DNA from 2 places in the Streptomyces sp. NPDC088553 genome. Region 2 is predicted to be linked to the other one. Evidence: predicted binding sites of a transcription regulator. Region 2 holds the regulator's gene; the other holds the start of a gene.
What was found. Region 2 encodes HrcA, which represses chaperone genes, less so after heat shock. Its sites were predicted from a motif close to TTNGCACTCNGNNNNNCNGAGTGCNAA; they were not measured.
Positions count from the first base shown of each region.

Region 1 (3,404 bases), on a different contig from region 2:
GTGTCGGTGGCCTTCAAGGCCGGCCACGACGTCGTACGGCCCCAGAAGCCGAACACGATCGCCAAGTCGCTCGCGATCGGCAACCCGGCCGACGGCCCGTACGTCCTCGACATCGCCCGCCGCACCGGCGGCGCCGTGGAGGACGTGAACGACGAGCAGGTCGTGGACGCGATCAAGCTCCTCGCGCAGACCGAGGGCATCTTCGCCGAGACCGCGGGCGGCGTGACCGTCGGCGTCACGAGGAAGCTCGTCGAGAACGGGCTGATCGACCCGAACCTCACCACCGTCGTCCTCAACACCGGCGACGGACTCAAGACCCTGGACGCGGTGGCCGACACCTCTCAGGCGACCGTCACCATCCGCCCGAGCCTGGACGCGTTCCGCGACGCCGGCCTGGCCCTCTGAAAGGTTTCGAAGACATGGCCGTGAACGTCCGCATCCCCACCATCCTCCGCACCTACACGGGCGGGCAGTCCGAGGTCCAGGCCGAGGGCGCGACCCTCGCCGAGGTCATTGCGGACCTGGAGAAGAACCACACGGGCATCGCCGCCCGGGTCCTGGACGACCAGGGCAAGCTGCGCCGCTTCGTCAACGTCTACGTGAACGACGACGACGTGCGCTTCGAGCAGGGCCTGGAGACGGCCACCCCGGCCGGCGCCGGCGTCTCGATCATCCCGGCCGTCGCCGGAGGCTGCTGAGCCCCTCACGGCTCGCCGCTTGTCCCGTCTTTCTTGAATTGCCCCTTCCGCGCCATAAAGCGGAAGGGGCAATTCTGCATGGTTGGGCGCGGTAGAGTTGGGGAAGTCCCCTCCGCTGCTCATGCCGGGCGCATATGAGAATGCGTCCCCGCACGACAAGAAGCAGCCAAAGTGCGTGCGCGTTGTGTACCTTCTGCACGCTTTGCCGGGCCCGAATTGCCCGGTAAATCAAGGGAATCTCCCCAATTCGCCTTTCCGTGGCGCCCAGAATTCTCAGTCGATTGACCTGTTGCAGAGGGCAGTTGGGCAGATACATTCAGCCGCGGTCGACGCGTTCCGGCGCAGGGTCTGACCCGGGTTCCGCGAAGTGCGGGTCCCGCGCAAGGGCCAGTAATAGGGGAGTTAGGCATGGCTCAGGGCACCGTCAAGTGGTTCAACGCGGAGAAGGGCTACGGCTTCATCGCGGTCGACGGTGGTGCGGATGTTTTCGTCCACTACAGCGCGATCCAGATGGATGGCTACCGCAGCCTCGAAGAGGGACAGCGAGTCGAGTTCGAGATCTCGCAGGGCCAGAAGGGTCCGCAGGCGGACATGGTCAAGCTCGCCGTCTGAGCGCGGCGCGATCGGCCACCGACGCAACGCCGTCGAGGGGTCCGCATCCCTGAGGGGATGCGGACCCCTCACGCGTTCCCGGCCGCCTTCCGAGCGGGTTCCGCGCCCGTTCCATGCGCGTCCCGAGCCCGTTCCGCGCCCCTCTCGCGCCCCTCCCGTGACCCCCCGCCCCGCATCCCGATCATCGAGAGTCGCTTGCACTCTCATAGGGCGAGTGCTAATCATTGGCGTTAGCACTCGGAAGGTGAGAGTGCTACGAGGATCGGGCAGACGAGGCCGCCGGCCGGGTGGGGCAAGGAACCACGCGGAGCTGCGGAGGCCGTCCGTCGCGGGCGTCGGCGCGGTCCTGGAGCGTTATCCACCCCATGTCCGGGAGGACCACTTCACATGGCCAAGATCATCGCGTTCGACGAGGAGGCCCGGCGCGGTCTCGAGCGCGGCATGAACCAGCTCGCTGACGCCGTCAAGGTCACCCTCGGCCCCAAGGGTCGCAACGTCGTCCTCGAGAAGAAGTGGGGCGCCCCCACGATCACCAACGATGGTGTCTCCATCGCCAAGGAGATCGAGCTCGAGGACCCGTACGAGAAGATCGGCGCCGAGCTGGTCAAGGAAGTCGCCAAGAAGACGGACGACGTCGCCGGCGACGGTACGACCACCGCCACCGTTCTCGCCCAGGCGCTCGTCCGCGAGGGCCTGCGCAACGTGGCCGCCGGTGCCAACCCGATGGCCCTCAAGCGCGGTATCGAGAAGGCCGTCGAGGCCGTCTCCGGCGCCCTGCTCGAGCAGGCGAAGGATGTCGAGACCAAGGAGCAGATCGCTTCCACGGCCTCCATCTCCGCCGCCGACACCCAGATCGGCGAGCTCATCGCCGAGGCGATGGACAAGGTCGGCAAGGAAGGCGTCATCACCGTCGAGGAGTCCCAGACCTTCGGTCTGGAGCTGGAGCTCACCGAGGGCATGCGCTTCGACAAGGGCTACATCTCGGCGTACTTCGCCACCGACATGGAGCGTATGGAGGCGTCGCTCGACGACCCGTACCTCCTGATCGTCAACTCCAAGATCTCCTCCGTGAAGGACCTGCTCCCGCTCCTGGAGAAGGTCATGCAGTCGGGCAAGCCGCTGCTGATCATCGCCGAGGACGTCGAGGGCGAGGCCCTGTCGACCCTGGTCGTCAACAAGATCCGCGGCACCTTCAAGTCCGTCGCGGTCAAGGCCCCGGGCTTCGGCGACCGTCGCAAGGCCATGCTGAACGACATCGCCATCCTCACCGGCGGCACGGTCATCTCCGAGGAGGTCGGCCTGAAGCTGGAGAACGCGGGCCTCGACCTGCTGGGCCGCGCCCGCAAGGTCGTCATCACCAAGGACGAGACCACCATCGTCGACGGTGCCGGTGACAGCGAGCAGGTCGCCGGTCGCGTGAACCAGATCCGCGCCGAGATCGAGAACAGCGACTCGGACTACGACCGCGAGAAGCTGCAGGAGCGCCTGGCGAAGCTCGCCGGCGGTGTCGCGGTCATCAAGGCCGGTGCCGCGACCGAGGTCGAGCTCAAGGAGCGCAAGCACCGCATCGAGGACGCCGTTCGCAACGCGAAGGCGGCCGTCGAGGAGGGCATCGTCGCCGGCGGTGGCGTGGCCCTGCTCCAGGCTTCCTCGGTCTTCGAGAAGCTCGAGGCCGACCTCACGGGTGACGAGGCCACGGGCGCGAACATCGTGAAGCTGGCCCTTGAGGCCCCGCTGAAGCAGATCGCGGTCAACGCCGGTCTCGAGGGCGGCGTCGTGGCGGAGAAGGTCCGCAACCTGCCCGTCGGCCACGGCCTCAACGCCGCGACCAACGAGTACGTCGACCTCATCGCCGAGGGCATCATCGACCCGGCGAAGGTCACGCGCTCCGCGCTGCAGAACGCCGCGTCGATCGCCGCGCTGTTCCTCACCACCGAGGCCGTCATCGCCGACAAGCCGGAGAAGGCGTCCGCGCCGGCCGGCGGCGGCATGCCGGGCGGTGACATGGACTTCTGATCCTCCGGGATCGGCAGTTCATCGCTGAACGCGAACGAGGGCGGCACCCCCCTGGTGGGGGTGCCGCCCTCGGGCGTT
Region 1 covers NZ_JBIVMG010000005.1:134,789-138,192, forward strand. The annotation lists gene thrC (threonine synthase) at 1-405, shown strand, start outside; gene ACIP8Z_RS17350 (MoaD/ThiS family protein) at 420-698, shown strand; gene ACIP8Z_RS17355 (cold-shock protein) at 1,107-1,310, shown strand; gene groL (chaperonin GroEL) at 1,698-3,326, shown strand.
Region 1: the regulator HrcA is predicted to act here: its motif matches at 1,505-1,531, upstream of groL (chaperonin GroEL).

Region 2 (3,404 bases):
GAAAGGGCGGCACACGCCCATGCGCGTGTGCCGCCCTTTCCGTACAACAGATACCGGCGCTGCCTACCGCCCGTTGAACGCGTCCTTCAGCCGCGAGAACAGCCCCTGCTGTCCCGGCTGGAACTGCCCCGTGGGCCGCTCCTCGCCGCGCAGCTTGGCCAGTTCGCGCAGGAGGCGTTCCTGCTCCGCGTCGAGCTTGCCCGGGGTCTGCACCTCGACGTGCACGATCAGGTCGCCCCGGCCGTTGCCGCGCAGATGCGTGACGCCCCGGCCGTGCAGCGGGATCGACTGGCCGGACTGGGTGCCCGGCCTTACGTCGATCTCCTCCAGGCCGTCGAGGGTCTGCAGCTGCACCTTGGTGCCGAGGGCCGCCGCCGTCATCGGGAGGGTGACCGTGCAGTGCAGGTCGTCGCCGCGCCGCTGGAAGGTCTCGTGCGGGGTCTCGTGGATCTCGACGTACAGGTCGCCGGCGGGGCCGCCGCCGGGGCCGACCTCGCCCTCGCCCGCGAGCTGGATCCGGGTGCCGTTGTCGACACCGGCCGGGATCTTCACCGTGAGGGTGCGGCGGGACCGGACCCGGCCGTCGCCCGCGCACTCGGGGCACGGGGTCGGGACGACGGTGCCGAAGCCCTGGCACTGCGGGCAGGGGCGCGAGGTCATGACCTGGCCCAGGAAGGACCGGGTGACCTGCGAGACCTCACCGCGGCCGCGGCACATGTCACAGGTCTGCGCGGAGGTGCCGGGTGCGGCGCCCTCGCCCGAGCAGGTCGTACAGACGACGGCCGTGTCGACCTGGATGTCCTTGGTGGTGCCGAAGGCCGCCTCGTTGAGGTCGATCTCCAGACGGATCATGGCGTCCTGGCCGCGGCGGGTCCGCGAGCGCGGGCCGCGCTGCTGGGACGTGCCGAAGAAGGCGTCCATGATGTCGGAGAAGTTGCCGAAGCCACCGGCCCCGAAGCCGCCCGCGCCGCCTCCGCCGGAGGCCGAGAGCGGGTCGCCACCCAGGTCGTAGACCTGCTTCTTCTGCGGGTCCGAGAGGACCTCGTAGGCGGCGTTGATCTCCTTGAAGCGCTCCTGCGTCTTCGGATCGGGATTCACGTCCGGGTGCAGCTCGCGCGCGAGCCTCCGGAAGGCCTTCTTGATCTCGTCCTGGGAAGCGTCGCGGCGCACGCCGAGTACGGCGTAGTAGTCCGTGGCCACTTACGACTCCGCCAGGATCTGTCCGACGTAACGTGCCACTGCGCGTACCGCTCCCATCGTTCCGGGGTAGTCCATGCGGGTCGGTCCGACCACGCCGAGTTTGGCGACTGCCTCGCCGCCCGAACCGTAGCCGACCGAGACGACGGACGTGGAGCTCAGCCCCTCGTGGGCGTTCTCGTGCCCGATGCGTACGGTCATGCCCGATTCCTTGGCCTCGCCGAGCAGCTTGAGGAGCACGACCTGCTCCTCCAGAGCCTCGAGGACGGGCCTGATCATCAGGGGGAAGTCGTGTCCGAAGCGGGTGAGATTGGCGGTGCCGCCGATCATCAGCCGCTCCTCGTGCTCCTCGACGAGGGTTTCGAGGAGGGTCGCGAGCACGGTCGAGACCGTGGCGCGGTCCTCGGGCTCCTCGAACGACTCGGGGAGGTCCTGCACCAGCTGCGGCACGTCGGCGAACCGGCGGCCGACGACCCGGCTGTTGAGCCGGGCCCGCAGGTCGGCGAGCGAGGTCTCGCCGAACGGCGCGGGGCAGTCGATGACCCGCTGCTCGACGCGGCCGGTGTCCGTGATGAGCACCAGCATCAGGCGGGCGGGGGCCAGCGAGAGCAGCTCCACGTGCCGGACGGTCGAGCGGGTCAGCGAGGGGTACTGGACGACGGCGACCTGACGGGTCAGCTGGGCGAGCAGCCGGACCGTACGGCCGACGACGTCGTCCAGGTCGACCGCGCCGTCGAGGAAGTTGTGGATGGCCCGGCGCTCGGGCGTCGACAGCGGCTTGACGCCGGCGAGCCGGTCGACGAAGAGGCGGTAGCCCTTGTCGGTCGGGATGCGGCCGGCGCTGGTGTGGGGCTGGGCGATGAAGCCCTCCTCCTCCAGGACGGCCATGTCGTTGCGCACGGTGGCGGGCGATACGCCGAGCTTGTGGCGCTCGGTGAGCGCCTTGGAGCCGACGGGCTCCTCCGTCCCGACGTAGTCCTGGACGATGGCGCGCAGGACCTCGAGTCTGCGTTCGCTGAGCATCGTGCGCACCTCCAGCTGTCGTCGTCGTTCCGGTTGCTCCGCTTTTGGCACTCGCCCTGTTCGAGTGCCAGCGATCCCCCGGCCAGTGTACGGCGGCGGGCGTCGCTCCTGGCAAGGTGGCGACGCCTCCACCGGTTAGCGTCGCCGCATGGACGTGGATTGGGAAGCGTACGGATGGGAGCGGCTCGCGGACGGGGTGGGCCGGCGACGGCTGCCCGGGTGGGACGCCACGGTCGGACTGGTACTGGGTGAACGGGCGGTGCTGCTGTACGACACGGGCTCCTCGCTCGCGGAGGGCGCCGAGCTGCGGACCCGGATCGCGGACCTCACGGGCGGCCGCAGAGTGACGCACATCGCATTGAGCCACCCCCATTTCGACCACGTTCTCGGCACGGCGGCGTTCTCGGGCGCGGAGGTCTTCGGCGCGGTGGGCTCGGACGAGCTCCTCGGCCGGGTGCGGGACCGGGAGGCGCTGCGCGCGGACGCGGTACGGCACGGGCTCGACGAGACGGCGGCGGCGGAGGCGGTGGACGTCCTGGTGGCCCCGCGGCACGTGGTCTCCGGCGAGTGGACGCTCGACCTGGGCGGCCGGCAGGTCCTCCTGGCGAACGTCGGCCCCGGCCACACGGGCCACGACCTGGTGCTCCTGGTGCCGGGTGAGCGCGAGGTGGTCTTCTGCGGCGACCTGGTCGAGGAGTCGGGCGAACCGCAGGCGGGCCCGGACGCGATCCCCTCCCGCTGGCCGGACGCGCTCGACCGGCTGCTGCGGCTCGGCGGCGAGGACGCGGTGTACGTGCCGGGGCACGGGGCGGTGGTGGACGCCACGTTCGTACGACTCCAACGGGAGGAACTGGCAACGCGCTTCTCCGTCGCATAACGTCGCCCGAATGCGCAGCTACAACCCCGACCTGACGCCCCCTTGGAAGCGCTCGGCGCCCGTTCCCGAGGTTCCGGCCGACCGTGATCTGGTCGTCGAGGAGGTCACGACGGGCTTCTGCGGGGCGGTGATCCGCTGCGAGGCGGGCACGGTGACCCTGGAGGACCGCTTCGGCAAGCACCGCGTGTTCCCGCTGGATCCGCGCGGCTTCCTCCTGGAGGGCCGGGTGGTGACGCTGATCCGCCCGTCGGCCGGTCCCGCCCGCCCCACCCGTACGGCGTCGGGCTCGGTGGCGGTCCCGGGGGCG
Region 2 covers NZ_JBIVMG010000004.1:319,101-322,504, forward strand. The annotation lists gene dnaJ (molecular chaperone DnaJ) at 64-1,200, opposite strand; gene hrcA (heat-inducible transcriptional repressor HrcA) at 1,201-2,220, opposite strand; gene ACIP8Z_RS14585 (MBL fold metallo-hydrolase) at 2,369-3,097, shown strand; gene ACIP8Z_RS14590 (DUF3097 domain-containing protein) at 3,108-3,404, shown strand, end outside.